One region of the Chitinibacter fontanus genome, then DNA from elsewhere that is predicted to be linked to it. Evidence: predicted binding sites of a transcription regulator. Region 1 holds the regulator's gene; the other holds the start of a gene.
What was found. The regulator FliA, encoded in region 1, starts transcription of late flagellar genes. The targets are predictions, from matches to a motif close to GCTAAAGNTNNNNNNNNNNCNGCCGATAAT.
Positions count from the first base shown of each region.

Region 2: flgM (flagellar biosynthesis anti-sigma factor FlgM) is a predicted target of FliA. The motif match lies at 8,062-8,091, and genes of this name have one in related genera.

Region 1 is NZ_CP058952.1:817,634-827,791, reverse strand. Features, by position in the region: gene HZU75_RS03850 (LysR family transcriptional regulator) at 1-254, shown strand, start outside; gene rpmG (50S ribosomal protein L33) at 367-522, opposite strand; gene rpmB (50S ribosomal protein L28) at 540-773, opposite strand; gene HZU75_RS03835 (DNA translocase FtsK) at 1,003-3,408, opposite strand; gene HZU75_RS03830 (lysophospholipid acyltransferase family protein) at 3,493-4,020, opposite strand; gene HZU75_RS03825 (flagellar motor protein) at 4,385-5,128, opposite strand; gene HZU75_RS03820 (RNA polymerase sigma factor FliA) at 5,129-5,869, opposite strand; gene HZU75_RS03815 (ABC-type transport auxiliary lipoprotein family protein) at 5,908-6,486, opposite strand; gene HZU75_RS03810 (MlaD family protein) at 6,483-7,526, opposite strand; gene HZU75_RS03805 (ABC transporter ATP-binding protein) at 7,535-8,293, opposite strand; gene HZU75_RS03800 (ABC transporter permease) at 8,296-9,378, opposite strand; gene HZU75_RS03795 (MinD/ParA family ATP-binding protein) at 9,371-10,158, opposite strand, start outside.
Region 2 is NZ_CP058952.1:441,884-452,041, reverse strand. Features, by position in the region: gene greB (transcription elongation factor GreB) at 1-523, opposite strand, end outside; gene rluB (23S rRNA pseudouridine(2605) synthase RluB) at 547-1,755, opposite strand; gene HZU75_RS02065 (hypothetical protein) at 1,884-2,339, opposite strand; gene mutS (DNA mismatch repair protein MutS) at 2,433-4,994, opposite strand; gene tilS (tRNA lysidine(34) synthetase TilS) at 5,050-6,435, opposite strand; gene HZU75_RS02050 (acetyl-CoA carboxylase carboxyltransferase subunit alpha) at 6,404-7,372, opposite strand; gene fliW (flagellar assembly protein FliW) at 7,519-7,932, opposite strand; gene flgM (flagellar biosynthesis anti-sigma factor FlgM) at 8,151-8,426, shown strand; gene HZU75_RS02035 (flagella synthesis protein FlgN) at 8,433-8,888, shown strand; gene HZU75_RS02030 (type II secretion system F family protein) at 8,885-9,874, opposite strand; lysine riboswitch at 9,970-10,158, shown strand, end outside.

The sequences.
Region 1 (10,158 bases):
TGGCACCGAAAGTGGTTGGTGAGTTTGATGAAGAAGCGACGCTATTGGAGCTGATCAAATCCGGCGTCGGGATTGGTATTTTGGCCGAGCGGACCGCGCAGCGTTTTGCCTCGGATGGCTCGATTGTGTTGTGGCGCGGCGGTGAGGTCGTGACGCGAGCGCCCTTGCAATTTATCTACTCGGGTGACCGCGTCTCCGATCCGATGATGCACAAGCTGTGTGCAACGCTGAAGACGATCTGGAATCTAGGGTAGGGGTATCTATCCCTGACTAAGATGGGGTATTGCTTGTAGAGCAATACCTCTTTTTTTGTGCAAACAAAAACCCCGCCGAGGCGGGGTTTCGAGTATGGTCACCAGCACTGAATTACTTCAGTTTGGTTTCCTTGTAGATCACGTGCTTACGAGCAACGGGATCGAACTTCTTGATTTCCATCTTTTCTGGCATGGTACGTTTGTTCTTGGTCGTAGTGTAGAAGTGACCAGTACCAGCAGAAGATTCGAGCTTGATCTTATCGCGCATCTTAAATTACCTCGGAATTATAGTTCGCCGCGGGCGCGCAAGTCAGCCAATACTACGTCGATGCCTTTCTTGTCGATCAGGCGCAACGCAGCGTTAGAAACACGCAAACGGATGAAGCGGTTTTCGCTCTCAACCCAGAAACGGCGTGATTGCAGATTCGGGAGGAAGCGGCGTTTTGTTTTGTTATTGGCGTGGGAAACGTTATTCCCGGTCATCGGGCCTTTGCCGGTGACTTTGCATACTCGTGCCATGATTCTTGTCCTAACGTCGGAACTGGAAAAGTCCACGTTTATATCACAGATCGCCCTTCGAGTTCAAGTCAAAGGTGCAAAATGCAGGGTTAATCGGAATAAGTGGTGCCAACTCTGTTGTTCAACGGCATTAATCTCACGCGACAACAGTGTTTAGCTAAGTCGCCCATCCCGAAAGGTGTAGCCGCCTGTCTTTGGAGGGCGTGGCAGATAAATACCATCTGCCGTGTTATTCACTGGCTGGCGCCAGTACAGTCCGGTTGCCGTTACTTTCCATCGAGCTCACCAAACCTGCGCTTTCCATTTGTTCAATCAGACGCGCGGCACGATTATACCCGATCCGCAATTGTCTTTGCACGGAAGAAATAGATGCGCGGCGACTTTTCATGACGAACGCTACGGCTTCATCGTACAGTGGATCTGTCTCTTCGGTGCTGCCGCCACTGCTCAGGCCGCTATTGGCTGCCCCCTCGGCTTCAAAACCACCATTGAGAATGCCATCGATGTAATTAGGCTCGCCCATGGCTTTGAGCGAATCGACCACGCGATGCACTTCATCATCGGCCACAAAAGCGCCATGCACGCGCAGCGGGTAACCGCTGCCCGGTGGTAAAAATAACATATCACCTTGGCCTAGCAGGGCTTCTGCGCCCATCTGATCGAGGATGGTCCGGCTATCAATCTTGCTCGATACCTGAAACGCGAGGCGCGTCGGGATATTGGCTTTAATCAGGCCGGTAATTACGTCGACCGATGGGCGTTGGGTGGCCAAAATCAGGTGAATACCTGCCGCGCGGGCTTTTTGTGCCAGTCGCGCGATCAGTTCTTCAATTTTTTTACCTGCCACCATCATTAGGTCGGCAAATTCATCGACCACTACGACAATAAACGGCAAATGCTCCAGTGGCTCAGGATCGTCAGGCGTTAATGTGAATGGATTGGTGAGCTTTTTACCAGCCTTTTCTGCTTCTTTGATCTTTTGGTTGTAGCCCGCCAGATTACGTACGCCCAAGGCACTAAGTAGTCGGTAGCGTTTTTCCATTTCGGCTACGCACCAGTTCAGCGCATTGGCCGCGAGCTTCATGTCAGTCACGACAGGGGCGAGCAAGTGCGGGATTTCGTCATAAATCGACAGCTCTAGCATTTTTGGGTCGATCATGATGAAGCGCACTTCGTCAGGAGTAGCTTTGTAGACCAACGATAAAATCATCGCATTCACACCCACTGACTTACCCGAGCCGGTCGTGCCTGCTACCAGCATATGCGGCGCTTTGGCTAGATCAGTTACGATCGGTTTGCCGGTGATGTCTTTGCCCAGCACCAAAGTCAGCTTGCTGGCCATCGCGTGATAGGGCTCGCTCGACATGATTTCGGAGAGACGAATCATTTGGCGGGTTGGGTTAGGCAGCTCCAAGCCCATATAAGTTTTGCCCGGAATTGTCTCAACCACGCGGATCGACACCAAGCCCAGCGCACGGGCTAGGTCTTTCATTAGGTTCACAATCTGCGAGCCTTTCACCCCCACTGCCGGCTCGATTTCGTAGCGGGTAATCACGGGGCCAGGGTAGGCTGCGACGACTTTGACTTCAACGTTGAAATCAGCGAGCTTGCGCTCGATGAGTTGCGAGGTAAATTCCAGCGTTTCTTTGCTGATGGTTTCCTGCGCCACCGGCGCGGGGGCGAGCAGGGCTAGCGATGGTAGTGAGCTGTCGCCAAAGTTGAGTGTTGGCGCTGCTGCTTTTTTATTGGGCGCAGGTGGCGCAGGAGGCAGATCATCCTCAGCAAACAGCATTGGTTGTGCGGCTTGTTTGGCTTGTTGTTCCTGCTGTTTTTCCAGCTCTTTTTTCTCGCGCTCGAGTTTTTTGGCTACTGGTACTTCGGTTTGTAGTGGGGCAATGATGAGTGGGGCTTTATCGTCTTGTTTCTTTTTGGCCTCCATGACTTTTTGTTCGCGTTCTTTTTTTATTTCGCGACCAATGCGCCGATCTTGCGCCGCTTGAATGCCATCGACTATTTTGAAGTACAGCCATTCGCAGGCAGTTCCAATGTTTTCCATCACGTTAAGCCATGATAAACCGGTTAAGAGTGATACCCCCAATCCCATGGTGGTAAATAGCAGCAAAGTTGCGCCGCTAAAACCAAAGCTTTTCATCAGCCAGCCGCCAAGCGATAGCCCCAAAATACCACCGGGTTTATGCGGTAATGCAACATTTAAACTGTGTAGGCGAAGTGCCTCAAGGCTGGAGCTGGACAAAATAATCAGTGTAAAGCCCAGGCAGGCTAGTAATACCAAGGGCTTGGACGATTCGGTGACGCGATCTATGCGGCGATAGCCCCACAAAATGGCGGCCAGACAAAACACTGTCCACCACCAAGCAGATAGACCAAAGGTATATAACAAAACATCGGCCAACCAAGCACCAAAGCTGCCGCCTCGATTGTGAACGACTAGCTCTGTGGCGCTGTGCGACCAGCCTGGGTCACCACGGTGATAGCTAGTGAGCACCAGCAGCAAATAGCCCAGTAATACCACCAACAATAACCACCACGATTCGCGTAATAAATTTGCGACAGGTGCAGGTAATGCGGCACGGGTCGAAATATTTGGGACGTTTTTCTTGCGAAACAGAGGCATGGTGAAGGTGTCATCTACGATAGCTTTCGCGATTATAACGGCAAGCCCGAGTCATGCAGGAGAAAAGCGACGAAAGCTGCACAATTAGTCTAAAAAGCGTTGCTGCCATTGCAGATAAAGCGCGTAAACCGCTGCAGTATAGGTCTCTTTGTCTGGATAATCAGCTGGGGAAATAGGGTTAAAAATGTGGTAGTGCACGACTCGATTGGGGCTGCTCGCGATGCGCCAAATTTTGTGAAGTAAATGCTCGCCTGCTTGCCACTCAAATTCAGCTTGTGCCTCATGATGTAAAAACACCGGCAGAATCGGCACCCCTGTGGCTAGCGATGTCGCAAAAGCACCAAATAGAAACCGGGGCGCTATCCGTCGCCCCTTGCAGCCCCCTTCCGGGTAGAGCGCGATATTGTGCCCGGCATTGACCGCATCGATCAGTGCCTGTTGTGCGGCTTGTCGTGAGGCTTTACTTTCTCGCTCGACAAATAAAGTGCCAGCCGCTTTTGCGATTTTTCCAACTAAAAACCAATTTGCCACTTCGTGTTTGGCTAAGCTGCGCACAGCAAAAAACGCAGGAATCCCCACGTCTTCGAGCGCCGAGGGGTGATTGGCTATCAAAATGTAATGTGCAGGCAGCTCACCCTGATAGTGCTGGTGCAGACGTAACTGAACCCCTAATGCACGGACAAAAGTACGGCACCAGCTATGAAATAGGGGGGGTATATCTTTTTAAGCCAGAACTGCGGTAGGCTAGCAAGCAATACCATTGCGGCTGTAAAAATAGCCAAGTCAAGCCAAGCAATTAGCCTAACTAAAATTTGTGCCAAATAAAGCATATGCAATCTTCTCGCAACCACTTAGTTTGACTATAGCGAGTGACTGACAAGCGTGCGCAATAAATGCTGGTGATGAATATTGTTTTATCGGGTATTGCTATCAATCTGCTGTTTGAATTGATGTGTATGGCAATACCCCTGTGGGGTTAGTGGTGTAGAAAACCGGCTAATTTGTTTTCGAGTAGGCGTGGGTTTTCACCATTTGCAATAGTGACTAGTCCCTCTGCCACCATTTCCCGACGGCGGACTTCGAGCATGATGTAATGCTTCAGTTTGTTGGCAACGGGAAGTAGAAATAAGTTGGCCGCACCCACACCGTAAATGGTCGCAACAAACGCAACGGCAATCCCTGCGCCCAATTTTGAAGGGTCGGTCAGATTTTCCATTACATGAATCAAACCTAACACCGCACCTAGAATCCCGAACGTGGGCGAATATCCACCCGCCGACTCCCAGATTTTTGCCGCCGCCCGCGCTTGATCCTCGTAAGCATCGATGTCGAGCTCAAGTGCGCGGCGCACCGTTTCAGGCTCGGCACCATCAACCACCATGGTTAGACCGCGCTTTACGAAGGGGTCTTTTTCGCTATTAAGGTAGGCTTCTAACGCCAGCAAACCGCCACGGCGTGCCTGATTGCCCCAATTCATTAGTGTCGAGAGTACTTTGCGAAAATCCATCGATGGCGGGAAAAAAATCCAGCGCAGCATTTTGATGCCGGCAAAAAAATGGCGCATTTCGGTTTGAATCATTACCGCGCCCATGGTGCCGCCGATTACGATCAAAAAAGCGGTAAATTGCACCAGCGAGCCAATATGGCCACCTTCCAGCCAATGCCCAAGAATGATCGCTGTTAGACCCAGTAAAACGCCGAATACGCTGATTTTATCCATTTACACAAGCCAGTCTTTAAGTTTGCCGCGCAGGCGTGCAACGGCTTGAGTGTGAAGCTGACAAACGCGCGACTCCGAAACGCCCAATACCGCGCCAATTTCTTTCAAATTGAGTTCTTCATCATAATACAGAGCCATCAGCAACTGCTCGCGTTCCGGCAATAGCTTAATGGCCTCGATTAAATGGCCGCGAAATGCATCATCGCTCAGAATATCAATTGGGTTGGCATTATGATCGGCTGCGTACTGATCCAGTTGATCATTTTCGCCATCGACTTCAAAGTCTTCATAATGCAGTAGCTGATGCCCACGAGCTTCGCCGAGCATAGATTGATATTCATCGAGTGGAATTTGCAAGGCTTGTGCGACTTCGCCTTCGCTGGGGTGACGACTCAATTGCTGTTCAAGTTGCACAATGGCTTTTTCGATTTCACGCATATTTTTGCGTGCTTGCCGTGGCAGCCAATCGGCGTTGCGCAGCTCGTCGAGCATGGCGCCTCGAATGCGCTGGCTGGCAAAAGTTTCAAACTGTACGCCTGCATCAACATCAAAATTACGCGCCGCTTCCATCAAGCCCATTAAGCCGACTTGAATCAGATCATCCACCTCCACACTGGCAGGCAGTTTGCTCATCATGTGATACGCAATTTTCCGCACAAGTGGCGCGTGCTGTTTCACACGGTCTTCCTCACAAGTGCTTTGCGTACTGCGGTATAGAGATAGGGCGCGATTGGCTGACATGATATAAGCGGTGACTAATTGTCCCTAAGTGTAGCTGACTAATCGAAGTTTGACGAAGTCAGATGTTGTTCTAATTGCTTTAATAGGCTTTCCAGCGCCACACTCAGGCCTTGCGCCGCGGTTTCGGGGGTTGCATCCGGCAGTGCTTGTGCCGCGCTAAGTTCAAAACTGCGGGACTGCTGTTGATGGCTGAGTAAAAACTGAGCTTGAATTACTGCCTTAGGTGAATTTGGCTCGCTCACATCAATATAGACGGCAAGCAATTCTCCTTCGAGCTGCCAAGGGGCAATCAGGCTACTGCCGGAAGGATAGACTTGGCTAAACAGCCCGCTTTGGCTTAACCAGCGACGTGTGTTTTGGGTGATCTGACTGCTGGGAGTTGCCAAAAAACCGTGGTACGGGTCGGCAATATAGCGCTGAGGGCTTTCGCGATAAATCAGTGCCAAATCGCGAAATGGTGCACTGCTGCGTAATTCATTGACTTGCAAAGCGCCGAAGCGCACTGACTGATTTGTACCTGCACGCTGCGCGGTAAGTAGGAAATCCTGTCGATCTGGCGGTGTTGTGCTGCAGGCCGAACAAACAAGTACGCATAGTAATAACAGCAGTTTTTTCATGGTTTGGGCGGGCTATAAGGTTTGGGGTGATCGGAGAACAGCAAGCTACTTGGACGCTGATTGGCTTTTTCGCTCAGGGCTTTAAGATTGCTGCTGGTGCTCGATAAATTATCAATAATTTGTTGTACATCGCCTTCACGCTGCGCGCTTAAATGGTCCAGACGCAATGTAATTTGATCCAATCTTTGCACCGCGCTAGCTAAGGCTGGGTTGGCGAGGAGCACTTTGGCAGAGTTGGCCGCACTTGCCAGATCATGGGTGGCGCTGTGGAGTGCGGGTTGCTCAAGCAGTGCTTTGAGCGCTTGATTGCTTTCTCGTACTTCACTCAGAAGCTGGCTGCTTTCGCTGGCAATTTGAACTAAGGGCAGCTGGTTAGCCGTATGTAGCAGCCGATTTGTTTCACTCGCTATGCTTTTCACGGGCAGCTCATCGAGCTTGGTATTGAGTGTGTTTAAGGTTTGATTGAGTAGATTGATGGTTTTATCCACATCAACTCGCTGCAATTTGGCCATTAAATCCTGAGCACTGCCTAGGAGTTGATTGACGGTACTGTTGGTTGAGGGAATATATAAATGCTCGGGCTTCCAGCTGAAAGGCAGCGGTTGGCCTTGGCCTGCTTCATAATCAATTTCGAGATAGCTAGTTCCTGTTAGCCCTTGCGGCGATAATTTTACGCGCAAACCCTTGGCAATTTCGCGATCCAGTTCGGCTTGTGCACTGCTATTTCCGCTCGATTGCCCCAAGATATTGTTATCCAGCTGAGCCTCAACCAAAACGTATTGTTGGCGCTGGGAATTGGGTATATCGCTCTCGTAGCGCGTGTAGGTAAATGTAATCGCGCTCACCTCGCCAATCGCGACCCCGCGATAGCGTACTTTGGAGCCAATATCGAGCCCGCGTACCGACTCATTAAAATAGGTTTCGAGCGTCACCTTTTTGTGCAACCAGCGTCCGCTACCGATGCCAATTAATATGGCGGCACCCAATAGCAGCGCAAGCAGAATAAACACGCCCAGTCGAAAATTCGATTGTTGTTCCATGTGGCTTCTTAAACTGCGGCGTGCGATGGCCGCTGTGCATTAAAAAAGCCCGCAACCCGCCTATCTGTTGATTGGGCGAGTGCTGCGGGAGTGTCGATGGCTAAAATCCCTTTGATACTTTTATCGAGCATAATTGCGCGATCTGCAATGGCAGCAATACTGGCTAATTCATGTGTCACCACCATGATGGTGACCCCTTGGGTTTCTGCCAGACGGCGAATCAGGCGATCGAGCTCGGCTGAGGTAATGGGGTCTAGGCCTGCGGATGGCTCATCCAAAAATAAAATTTGTGGATCAAGTGCCATGGCACGGGCAATTGCCGCACGCTTTTGCATGCCGCCAGATAGTTCGTTGGGGTAAAAATCGGCAAACTCTTCCAGCCCAACAAGCCGTAATTTAAGTCTGGCCAGCGTATCAATTGCTGCGCTGTCTAAATGGCTAAAACTACTCAAGGGCAATGTGATGTTATTTAGAATACTCATCGAGCCAAATAGCGCGCCTGATTGGTACATCACGCCAATTTTGCGCAGTATTGCTTCGCGATCCTTGCTGGATGCTTGTACTAGCTCATTACCCACTATCCGTATAGATCCTGCTTGTGGTGGATAAAGGCCGATCAAATGCTTAAGCAGCGTGGACTTACCACAGCCTGAGCCGCCTAGAATGGTAATCACTTCGCCCCGATTCACGCTAAAGCTCACGTCTTCTAGAATTGAGCGCTGCCCCCAACCGCAATATAGATGTTGTACCTCGATCACCGTCTGCATGTTTACCACCCCAGATGGTAGTAAACGACAGCAAAAATACCGTCGGTGATCACTAATAACACCAAAATATTGACTACTGCGCGGGTGGTCGAAGCACCTACTGCGCTGGCGCCGGTACCGGTGCCTAGCCCGCGGAAGCAGCCCACCGATGCCACAACCAAGCCAAATGCCGCCGCTTTGAGTAGGCCACTGAAAAAATCAATCGCATCCACTTGGGTATCAACTTGCGTCCAGAATGTGGCCAGCGGAATGCCAAAGCCCTGCATAACCAGTGCGCCGCCCAACATGCCAATCACTTCGGACCAGATCGCCAGCAATGGCAACATTAACAAGCCCGCCATCAATCGTGGCAGCACTAGAAAATGCATAGGTTTATAGCCGAATGTGACGAGGGCGTTGATTTCTTCATTGACTTTCATTGTGCCAATCTCCGCGGCAAATGCTGCGCCAGAGCGGCCAGCAAGTACAATGGCGGTAATCAGAGGGCCAAGCTCACGGATCAGTGATAAACCCAGTAAATTGGCCACAAACATTTCCGCACCAAATTGCCGCATTGGAATTGCCGATTGAAATGCCAAAATAATGCCCAGCAAAAATGAAATCAGGCTAATAATCGGTAGGGCGTTGGCACCGGTTAATTCGCACTGGCGCAAAAACTCGCGCCAGCGGACCTGATGCGGTTTAGCGATTGCATCAACGATGGTACTGGCCGCTTCACCGATAAAAGCAATCTGGGCCACAAAATCATCAAGCATGCTGCGGGTTAATTGCCCCAGCTGACTGATTGGACGCATGCTCGGCGCGCGCGGGGCCACAATTAGTGCTTGTTCTGGCTCTAGCGCGGTGAGTAAGCGTTGGGTTTCGGCGTTGAGGTTCAGCAACTGAGCCCCGGCCTGACTTAATTCGAATAACAATGCCGCCCCAGCACCGTCGCAATGCGTAATTTGGCGCAAGTCGACCGTTTGTTGCTGCCAATTTATTTGGCGGCTCTGTTGCCAGATGGGCGCAATTGCGCTCAGCGTTAAATCGCCAATGAGTTGGTAGCCACCGTCTACGGGCTCAAGGCGCAACGCTGCTTCAGCCATGGTGCAACCTTTCGTGTAATAAACGGGATGATTCAACCAAGCGATGCACAAAGTGCCCAGCAGAATCGTGGGCCACTTTAGGGGGTATCCACCGCAAGATCACATCTGCTAATTGACGTAGCGCCATACTGGCCTCAGTATCGGGGAAAGCTTCTAGTACCGTTTTGCCTAAGCGTGTCGCACGATTTAGTTTGGTGTCTTCGGGGACATAGCCCACTAGCTTTAATCCCAGGCTTGCCCCCAGAAACTGCTGACATACGCTGCGCAGGCGATCAAATAGTGCCATTGCCTCGCCCAGACTTTCGACGCGATTGACCAGTACGCGAAAATCGCGCCGTGCGTATTCTTGCGCCAGCTGCTTGATCGTGGCGTAGGCATCGGTGAGCGATTCGGCGCGGTTGGATAACACGACGAGCACGTCATCGGCGGCCAGACTTAAGCTCGGAATCCCATTGCTGCCCATCGGGCGAGTGTCGAGTAATAAATAATCAACGTATTCGGTGATGGCTTCAAATTCGGCGGCCAGCCAGTGCTGTTCGGCGTCGTTCAGGTGGGCAATGATTTGCGGTTTGCCAGCAATCGAGAGCAGCTGAAAGCCCTGCGGGGTTTCAATCAGGCTATCGGCCAGCGTCGCTTCGTGGCGCAGTACGTGTTCCAATGTGAAGCCGTGGCTTAGATGCAGCCGGGAGCTGACATTTTGGCTACCGGTGAACTCATCCACAATCATCACTTCCCGCTGGCGCTCACTGAGCGCGGCAGCCAGATTAATCACCAGCGTGG
Region 2 (10,158 bases), 380 kb from region 1:
TTTCAAGCTCTTCGTGCCCGGATGGCGTACGTAGGAGTACTACATCGCCTTCGCGCGCTTTGATCAACGCACGCGCCACCGGCGAGGTCCAGCTAATGTGATTAAGCGGAAAATTAGTTTCATCGATACCGACAATTGATACGGTTTCTTCACGCCCATCTTCACGTAGATAAGTAACGGTGGCGCTGAAGAAAATTTGATCGGTCGCCTCACGGGCTTCCGGGTCAATCACTTCCGCGGCTTCAAGTCGTTTACTTAAAAACCGAATGCGCCGGTCGATTTCACGCAAGCGCCGTTTGCCATATTGATAATCGGCATTTTCGGATCGATCGCCATTGCTAGCCGCCCAATTGACTACTTGGGTGACATGCGGGCGTTCTTTATTTACCAAATCGAACAGTTCGGTTTTCATCCGCTGCCAACCTTGCGGTGTCATGTAGTTTTTACTACCCGCAGGTACTTTGAGTTCTGCGGGTAGATCGTCTTCATCACCATCGGTTTCTTTGGTAAAGGCCTTGCTCATAGCCAAATTCCTACGTGCATGAATTAGCGCGGTTTAACCTGACCCATCATGGTCAAATCAGCCCACTTCATCACTGCAAGTACTTCTGTTTCGGTTAGCTCATAAAATTGGCCGCGTTTCAGACGCCCTGGCAATTTGAACATCCCAAAGCGAATCCGCATCAGGCGGCTTACCATCAGGTCATAGTGTTCAAACATCCGGCGCACTTCGCGGTTACGACCTTCTTTCAGAACCACATGGTACCAATGATTTTGGCCTTCACCGCCCCGATCTTCAATACGGCTGAAGTTGGCTGGGCCATCATCGAGCTCAATACCATTGACCATCTCTTTCATTTGCTCAGGGGTTAGCGCGCCATGCACGCGTACTGCATACTCGCGCTCGACCTCAAAACTAGGGTGCATCATCCGGTTGGCCAGCTCACCCGAGGTGGTAAATAGCAACAAGCCCGAGGTGTTGAAGTCCAAACGACCAATCGCTACCCATTTGCTTGAATAAATGCGTTTGAGGCGATCAAATACGGTAACACGGCCTTCCGGATCATCGCGGCTGACCAGTTCGCCTTCTTCTTTGTGATACATAATCACACGTGGCAGACGATCTTGCCATTTGAGCGCGATGCGTTTGCCATCAATACGCACCTCATCGCCGGGGCTGACTTTAGCACCCAGATCAGCGATTTTGCCATTCACGCTCACACGCCCAGCTTCGATGATTTCTTCCATTTCACGACGCGAGCCAATACCAGAAAAGGCCAATGCTTTCTGCAGACGCTCATCGCCAATTTGATCGGTGGTTAAACGTTTTTCACGTAATTGTTTCTGCGCCGCAACTTCGTGCTGAGAACCATGCCGTTGCGGCATTTTTTTTGCACGTTTTGCTGTGGGGCGGGCTTTACTATCGCGAATAATCGTTTGAGTTTCTGGGCTTGCGCTAGTTTCAGTAGTCGGTTTAATACCTTGTACTTCACGTGCCACGGCAGTTTTTGCGATTGCTTGCGCTACCATGCGACTCATGCCGCTGGTAGGTGAACTGCGTTTTTTGCTGGTTGCGGGTGTCGCCGAACGGCCCATATCGGGGCCGGAGGTTTTCTTTTTCTTGGTATTCGCAAAACGTGATTCACCAGTAGCGGACTGCCCACGAGCACCGAGTTTGGATGTTGCGCGCTGTTGATCGTTCGCTTTGGCTTCTCGAATAGCCGGTTGCGGACGACGAGCTTTAGTGGTTTTCATGGGGGTATGTGCCTGTTGAATAAGTGATGATTATACCGTGTCTACCGTTTGCTTGCGAATGAGGCGCAAATAACAGAGCCGCCCTAGAGTGAACTCCTAGTGGCGGCTCATTGTGAAGCGAAATGGATTTATTGTTCGTTGGTAAAGAATGCAATGCAGCCCAAGCTGGTCATGCCCAGATTAAATACTTGGCCTTGCATGCTCTCACCCAATGCATCGAGTTCGAGCCGACGCTGAATTTCAAATAACACTTCAAGCTCTTTAAACCATTTTAATAGACGAGTGTCATTATTGAGATAAGTTTCAATCTTCTCTTTGTCTGGATGATCGCCAATCACGGCTACTTGACCTTGTGCGGTGCTGCGCAGCTGGTAGGCTGGGGGCACGTGGACTTGGGCATGGGCAGCCAGATGGCTTGCCAGATCATCACCAAAGCGGCTCAACTCGTTGGCTGCACTGGATTTAAGATCACTTAATTCAATACCGTCTTGAGCGCCGGAATCTGAAACCATTCGAGCCAAATCCAGCAGGGTGGTGCCTTGCTGGTCAACAATCGGTTCTGAGAGGTCAGTGGCAGAATTCATGATTTATCCTTAAAGATACTTGAAGATTAGGTCCTGTGTTTAGGCTAGCTAAATTACGGTCAAGATGCCGTGTAAATATTGCCTAAAGTTGATCTAAATTAGTTCTTTGAGTTTATAGATCATCTCAAGCGCTTCGCGAGGGCTAATTGCATCAGGGATTATCCCATCTAGCATTTCGACCGCCGGATGTGATTCTGGTTCCGCTTCAATAGTTAAGCTGGGGGCAAACAGATCCGGTTGCAAGCCATGATGAAGGCTAGATTGCTCCAGTTCCTGCAATTTGCGTTTGGCGCTGCGCACCACTTCTTTCGGTACGCCCGCCAGACTAGCGACGGCAACCCCATAGCTTTGCGAGGCAGGGCCTTCTTGCACTGCGTGCAAAAAGACGATCCGATCTTTATGCTCGACTGCATCCAAATGAACATTCGCCACTTGCGCATAATCTTGCGCTAAACGCGTTAGCTCGAAATAATGCGTAGCAAACAGCGTGTAGCAGCGGTTTTTCTCGATCAAGGCTTTGGCGATCGACCAAGCCAGCGCCAAGCCGTCAAAGGTTGACGTGCCACGGCCCACTTCATCCATCAGCACCAGACTATGCTCACCGGCATTATTCAAAATATTGGCCGTTTCAGTCATTTCGACCATAAAGGTCGAGCGGCCACCGGCCAAATCGTCGCTTGCGCCAATTCGTGTGAAAATGCGGTCAAGCCGGCCGATTTTGGCGGCAGTAGCAGGTACGTACGACCCAACGTGAGCCAGCAACGCAATCAGTGCCACCTGGCGCATATAGGTCGATTTACCGCCCATATTCGGGCCGGTAATCAGTAGCAGTTTGCGCGCCAGATGAAAATCAACGCTATTGGGAATAAAGTCGTCGATTTGCTCTTCAACCACCGGATGGCGACCCGCTTCAATATTGAGTACGGCCTCGTCGCAAAATTCAGGAGCGATATAGCCTGAGAGCTGCGAACGCTGCGCCAAGCACACCAAGACGTCGAGCGTGGCGACCGCCTGAGCAGTCAAACGCAATGTTGCCAAATGTGCTTGTAGGCTGTCGAGTACTCCTTCATACAACTGCTTTTCTAATGCCAGCGCTCTATCGTTGGCTGACAGGGCTTTTTCTTCAAATTGCTTTAACTCCGGCGTGATGTAACGCTCGGCGTTTTTCATCGTCTGGCGACGACGATAATCGTCAGGTACCTGCCCAGTGTATGAGTTAGTAACCTCAATAAAGAAGCCAGCTACGCGGTTATACTCTACTCGTAATGTCGCAATACCGGTGCGTTCGCGCTCACGCGCTTCCAGCATGGTTAAGAATTCACCGCAATTGTTTTGAATGGCGCGCAGCTCGTCTAAATCGGCTGAATAGCCATCGGCAATCACGCCGCCTTCGCGGATTACCACGCCCGGTTCGGGCAAGATCGCTGCGGCGAGATTTTGGTAGATGGCTGGTTCGGCCTGCATCGCGTGCGCGAGGCCGTCGAATAGGCCTCCGCTTGGCATTTGCGCCGCCAGATCGGGCAGTACGCGCAAACTGTCGCGCAGGCTGGCCAAATCGCGTGGACGGGCAGATTTGAGTGCAATGCGCGACACAATCCGCTCAATGTCGGCGATTTCGCGCAATTGCGCATACAGATTTTCGTTCTGGCCAGCATCAAGTAGCGTGCCAATCGCCGCTTGGCGTTCCAGAATTTTGCTGTGGCTGCGCAACGGATGATGTAGCCAATTGGCTAATAAGCGTGAGCCCATGCCGGTGGCACACTGATCCAGCAATGAAAATAGTGTTGGCGCGGCTTCGCCACGGATGGTTTCGGTGATTTCCAGATTGCGGCGTGTGGCCGCATCCAGCTCTATAAACTGGCTATGCGATTCAACGCGCAATCCTGCCAGTGCAGGCAGCGCGCCACCTTGGGTGCTGCGCACGTAGTCGAGCAGCGCGCCAGCTGCACCCAGCGCCAGTAGTGGTTCACTAATCCCAAAGCCTGCCAGATCATGCACGGCAAAATGGCGGGTTAAATTGCGCTCGGCGCTGGCGCCGTCAAATTGCCAGCTAGACAAGCGGCGCACTGGTGTACGCAATTGATCAAATAGCGTGAGTTCAGCTTCATCGCTAATCAAAATCTCGGCAGGGCGTAGACGTTCGAGTTCGGATGGCAGCTTTTCAACGTCGGTGTCCATCAGCGCAAAGTCACCCGACGCGAGCGAAAGCCACGCCATACCCATTTTGCCGCGCACCATGCGGATCGCCAGCAGGCGGTTTTCTTGTTTATCGTCGAGCAGCGCCGCGTCGGTTAGCGTGCCTGGCGTAATCACACGCATCACTTTGCGCTCAACAGGGCCTTTGCTGCTGGCAGGGTCGCCAACTTGTTCGCATATCGCCACCGATTCGCCCAGTTTGACCAGTTTGGCCAAGTAAGGCTCTAGCGAGTGAAACGGGATACCCGCCATTTTAATCGGCTCGCCTGCGCTGCTGCCACGGGTGGTCAACGTTATGTCGAGCAGGCGGGCGGCTTTGATCGCATCATCAAAAAACAGCTCGTAAAAATCGCCCATGCGATAAAAAACCAGCTTGTCTTGGTGCTGACCTTTAAGAGCCAGATATTGCTGCATCATGGGGGTGTGAGTTGGAGTATCGCTAACTGTTTTTTTTGCCATGATGATATTTGCTTGGGTATCTGTTTAAAGTTATTTTTGGTATTGGTTTAGCGACTTACACCCTGTGGGTGTATGGCCGCCATTCAGGTAGCCAGCCCGTCTCGCCTGCGCTTGCTTGAAACTGCGCATTCACCCCGAGACCGGGCATTGCTGCCAGTTGCCCATCAATATAAATCAAGGGCGTGGTTTCGCGTAGCCAAGGTGCAATCGCCGCCGCTTGGCAATGGGCTTTGAGCGAGCGGGTGGGGCGGTTGGCCGCCAGTTTAAATTGCTCACCGCCTTGCCGTCCTTGAACGCTGATGGTGGCGGTATTGAGCCAGTGCTCGGCAATCCCGCCGGTTTCGCACTGGGTCCAACGCAACTCGCCGTGCCAATCCGGTAAATCATTGCCTGCGAGTAGGTTGGGCGTAATGGATTGGGTTGGCCCCGCTTGCAGACTCGCCTGCGTGATATGCAAATGTCCCTGATAGCGCCGAATCGCCGCATTGCGCCATACCAGCGCCGGGTGCGTGTCATCCGCTGCGTCGATCGCCGTGCGCAATAGTTCATTAAACGCCCGCAGCTCCAACACAATGCCCGCCAAGCCCAGCCAGTGGCGCAAGACATTTTTTTGTCGCACCGAGCTGAGTTGTTGCCACGGCGCAAGCGCTAAAGCCGCGTCATTGCGGCAGATGGCGAGATCTTGTTCGGCAATCTCGATGAGTAGTTCGTTTACTTCGCTTTGATGTATGGCGCTACGAGTTAAGGTAGTTAGGGCTTGTGGCGATATACCCATGATAGCGGGCATCACATTATGCCGAATATCATTGCGGCGATATTGCGTATCCTGATTACTTTCGTCTTCGACCCATTGCAGAGCATGTGCTTGCGCATAGTCTAATAGCTCGGCGCGTGGCGTCTGCAGTAGGGGGCGCAGTAGCTCAATAGAGCGAGTCAGCTGGCGCTGCACAGGCATAGCGGCGAGGCCGGCTGGGCCGCTGCCGCGTAGCAGATTGATCAAGATGGTTTCGGCCTGATCGTTTTGATGGTGAGCCAGAATGAGCGCATCGCAATCTTGTTGCTCGTAAACGGCATAACGTGCTTTACGCGCCGCACCTTCAACGCCGCGCCCTTGCCTCAGATCGAGTTGCACATGCTGAACTGCACATGGTACGGCAAGTTGGCAGGCGAAGGCCTGCGCTTGCAATGCCCAAGTATCAGCATTGGGCGACAGGCCATGATGCACATGTACTGCAGTTAGCTCGAAATCGAGTTCGTCCCGCAAGTTGGCCAGCCAGTGCAGTAGCACAGTCGAATCGAGCCCGCCCGATAAGCCGACGCATAATCGGGCGCGCGGCAAATTAAAACGGGAGCCTGCGCTCCCGTGTTGGATAAAGCCTGCGATCAGATCGTAGGCTGCTTGCCAGCTCTTAGGCTGCAGCTTCTTCTTTGTATTTGCCATGTTCCATCAAACGGTCAAAGCGGGCATCAAGCAATTCATCAACACTTTTCGCTTTCAGAGCTTTGAGCGAATCAGCAATTGATTTTTTCATGGTGGCCATCATCGCTTGCGGGTCGCGATGTGCGCCGCCAATTGGCTCTGGTACTACTTTGTCGATCAAGCCCAAAGTCTTCAGGCGAGATGCAGTAATGCCCAGCGCTTCGGCTGCATCCGAGGCGCGTTCGGCGGTTTTCCACAAAATCGTTGCGCAGCCTTCGGGTGAAATTACCGAGTAAGTTGAGTATTGCAGCATTTGCACGACATCACCTACGGCAATCGCCAGCGCACCGCCTGAGCCGCCTTCGCCAACAATCGTGCAAATGATTGGTACTTTAAGTTGTGCCATTTCAAACAAATTACGACCAATCGCTTCCGACTGGCCACGCTCTTCAGCGCCAATACCAGGATAAGCACCGGGGGTATCCACAAAAGTGATCACCGGGATGTTGAATTTTTCGGCTAGCTTCATCAGACGCAAGGCTTTGCGATAGCCTTCTGGGCGCGGCATGCCAAAGTTACGCGCGATTTTCTCTTTGGTATCGCGACCTTTTTGATGACCAATGACCATCACGCTCTGGCCATTAAAGCGAGCCAAGCCGCCAACGATTGCCAGATCATCGGCAAATGCACGATCACCGTGCAATTCCTGAAAATCTGTAAACAAGCCAGCAATATAGTCGTAAGTGTATGGGCGCTGTGGGTGGCGCGATACCTGCGAAATTTGCCAAGGCGTTAGTTTCGAATAAATGTTCTTGGTGAGTTCAAGGCTTTTTTTCTCAAGGTGAGAAATTTCAACCGAAATATCAACTGCCGAATCATCCTGCACGTAGCGCAGCTCTTCGATCTTGTTTTCAAGCTCTGCAACCGATTGCTCGAAGTCAAGGAAGGTGGTTTTCATGCTCTAAAACTCCAGAGGCGCTAGCATAGCGCAAGCAGGCAGCCGGCATGGCTGCCCCAAAAATTGGACGCAATCATACAACAAGGCTGCGGCAAACCCAAGTTAAACTCAGTAGTTAGATTTGTTGCCGTGCAGCAAATGACCGGCTAGGTATTGCTAAACACAATGTTGGCTTTGAGGCCGATCTTTTGCAAACCCTTGCGCGACCTGAGGTTGAGCACCAGTGGCGCCATGGTATTGGCACGGATGGCTTCATTTTCTGGTCGGGATAGAATCAGAAATAGCATTGCCTCGTTTGGGTCGGTTAAATCAATGCTAGCGCATTCATCGTCGTCCAAGGCCAGTACATAGTTAAAACCTAAGTGTTCGGCCCCAACAATTGAGAATGCTACGCTGGCATCGTCCAGCGACTGAAGCCAATAAACGCTTGGATTGGGTTTTTCTTCATGTAGAAGTTTATAATTTTTGCAATCATCAAAACCGGGCAAACCTGCGGGGAAATGAATAATAGTGTCTGGGTCAACTTCGATGGGGCCAAATTGGCTTTGAAAAACATCCATGAGATGATTCTCCCGAACGGTAGCGTTAAAATTTGATTAGCTACATTACGCGATGGCCTATAAAAATACCATTTTAGTCGCTGCTGCTGTGCAGAAATGTATTAGAATTATCTGATAAAAGGTTGAATCGCTAAAGAATTTCTCACGCAGGCCGATTATAGGCATAATACTGAAATAACTGGGCGATGACCGCCGTACACCACGGTAGGGGAAACATCATGAAAATCGATAACACAGGCAAGCCATTAGCGAGTTTAGGCGGTAAACCGTCAGAAATTCGCAGCGCTGCCAGCGGCAAAGCTAATGAGACCGCACCTGTAGAAAGTAACAGCGTCAACAGCAAGCTCTCTGGCGTTGCGAGTAATGAAGCGACATTTGATGCCGATAAAGTAGCCGAAATTCGCGCCGCAATTGCTGAAGGTCGTTTTTCTGTTAAGCCAGAGGCAATTGCCGATGGTTTGTTATCGAGTGTGAAAGAGCTACTCGCACGTTAATCGGTTATGGGTCATCACGTCACACTAGAGAATTTGATAGCCGCTGAACTTGAAGAAGTTCAGCGGCTTCTTGCTTTGTTGTCCCAAGAGCAAGATGCACTAATTGATCGCCAGTTCGATCGGGTTTCACAATTAATTGACGCCAAATCAGCCGCGCTGCAACAGTTAGAGTTGGCTAGCACGCAACGTGCACAATACTGCGCAGCGCAGGCACTACAAAGCGTGGACGCTATCGAGGCTGCATTAGGCCCCGCTGTGCAAATCTGGTTCGATCTGTTGCAGAATGCCAAGCTTGCGGAAACGATGAATCGCACCAATGGCCAATTGATTAAAACTCACGAAGAAGTAAACCAATATTTGATGTCTACACTGGCTGCGCAGCGTAACCCAAACGTCGGCTACAGTGCCGACGGCAAGCTGAGTCAGCTCACCTCGATCAGTCGTCCTTTCGATCGCGCTTAAGTCTCGTAGTGTTTGAGTGGCTCTGGCAGTTGCTGGCTAAATGCATTACTGCCAATTAATTGCCACGCCATCCACAGCGCCACCCCTGCATAGATCAAGCGCGGTAGCCATGCCGCAAATTGTCTTGCACTATGGGTGAGGTCTGCCGTTAGCTGCCCAGTAATCCGCTCTAGCATTTCAGGCAATCTGCCGCTTGCTTCCCCCGTTTGCACTAAGGCGACGATAGTAGGCTCGTTCAGCCAGGCGTATTTGCCGATGCTTTGACTTAGACTCTGCCCTTTTTGCAAATCGTGCAGTAGTCGCGTATTGCGCAGCTGAGCGCAATGTATCGTTTCGAGTGCCGATGGTATCGCATCAAACATTGGCACTCCCGCCTCCAATAGCATCGCCAGGCTGCCAAAAAAATGGCGTTGCAGACTGCGCTGGTACCATCCACCCAAGCCGGGTAGCTGTAATAGTAGCGAAGTGAATGGGGGCTGTGGATTTTGTTCTATGCCTTGCCAAATCCAGCGACCCATTTGCATCAACAGACCAATCAACAACAATGGCCAGATCACCGAGATCACATACGCACCGAACCCTAGCTTGCCAGCGGCAAGCGCCGGTAGCGGGCCAATGATTAAACCCAAGACTAGCAAAAGTGCGGGCTTGAATAGCTGCGCATACACTTGCTGGCTTAGCCGCGCATGCAATGCTGCTTGCTCGCCAATCCGTTGATAGGTGTTGGCTGGGCTGCCTGCAGTGCAAGCTGCTGCAACGAGTGTTGATTCCAGTGGAGTAAATAATCCCGAGAGCTGTCCGGCTTTGGCGACGGGTTTGCCACGGCGCAGATGTTTTGCCATTGCTTCGAGCCGAGTAGCTAAAGGGCCTGATCGTTTAAGACTGGCAAAGGCTTGCTCGGCGGATAGTCCGGCGCGTTCTAGTGCAGCCAGCTGCAAAAATAGATCGGCGCGGATGCGCCAGGGAAGTGGTTTGGGCGGGCTCATGACGCCAGTATTTACCAGCCGCCAGCGCAATGCTAGCCCGATTGTGTCAGCGGGATTGACTTTTTAGCTCACTCGCATTGAAAATACAGGCTTGTAACGACAAGAGAGGCGCCTTGCCCAGGTTGTATTGCTGAGGAAATCACATTCCAATGACGCAGTGCTAGGGGGTGCAAGGCCGAAGTGTTGAGTGCTGTGATGCATTTAACGCTGGTTGCAGGGGCTGAATCCCCTGGACTGTCAGTGCTCACTGTGTGCCTTGCCGCGCATTGGAGTGCTGGAGTGCT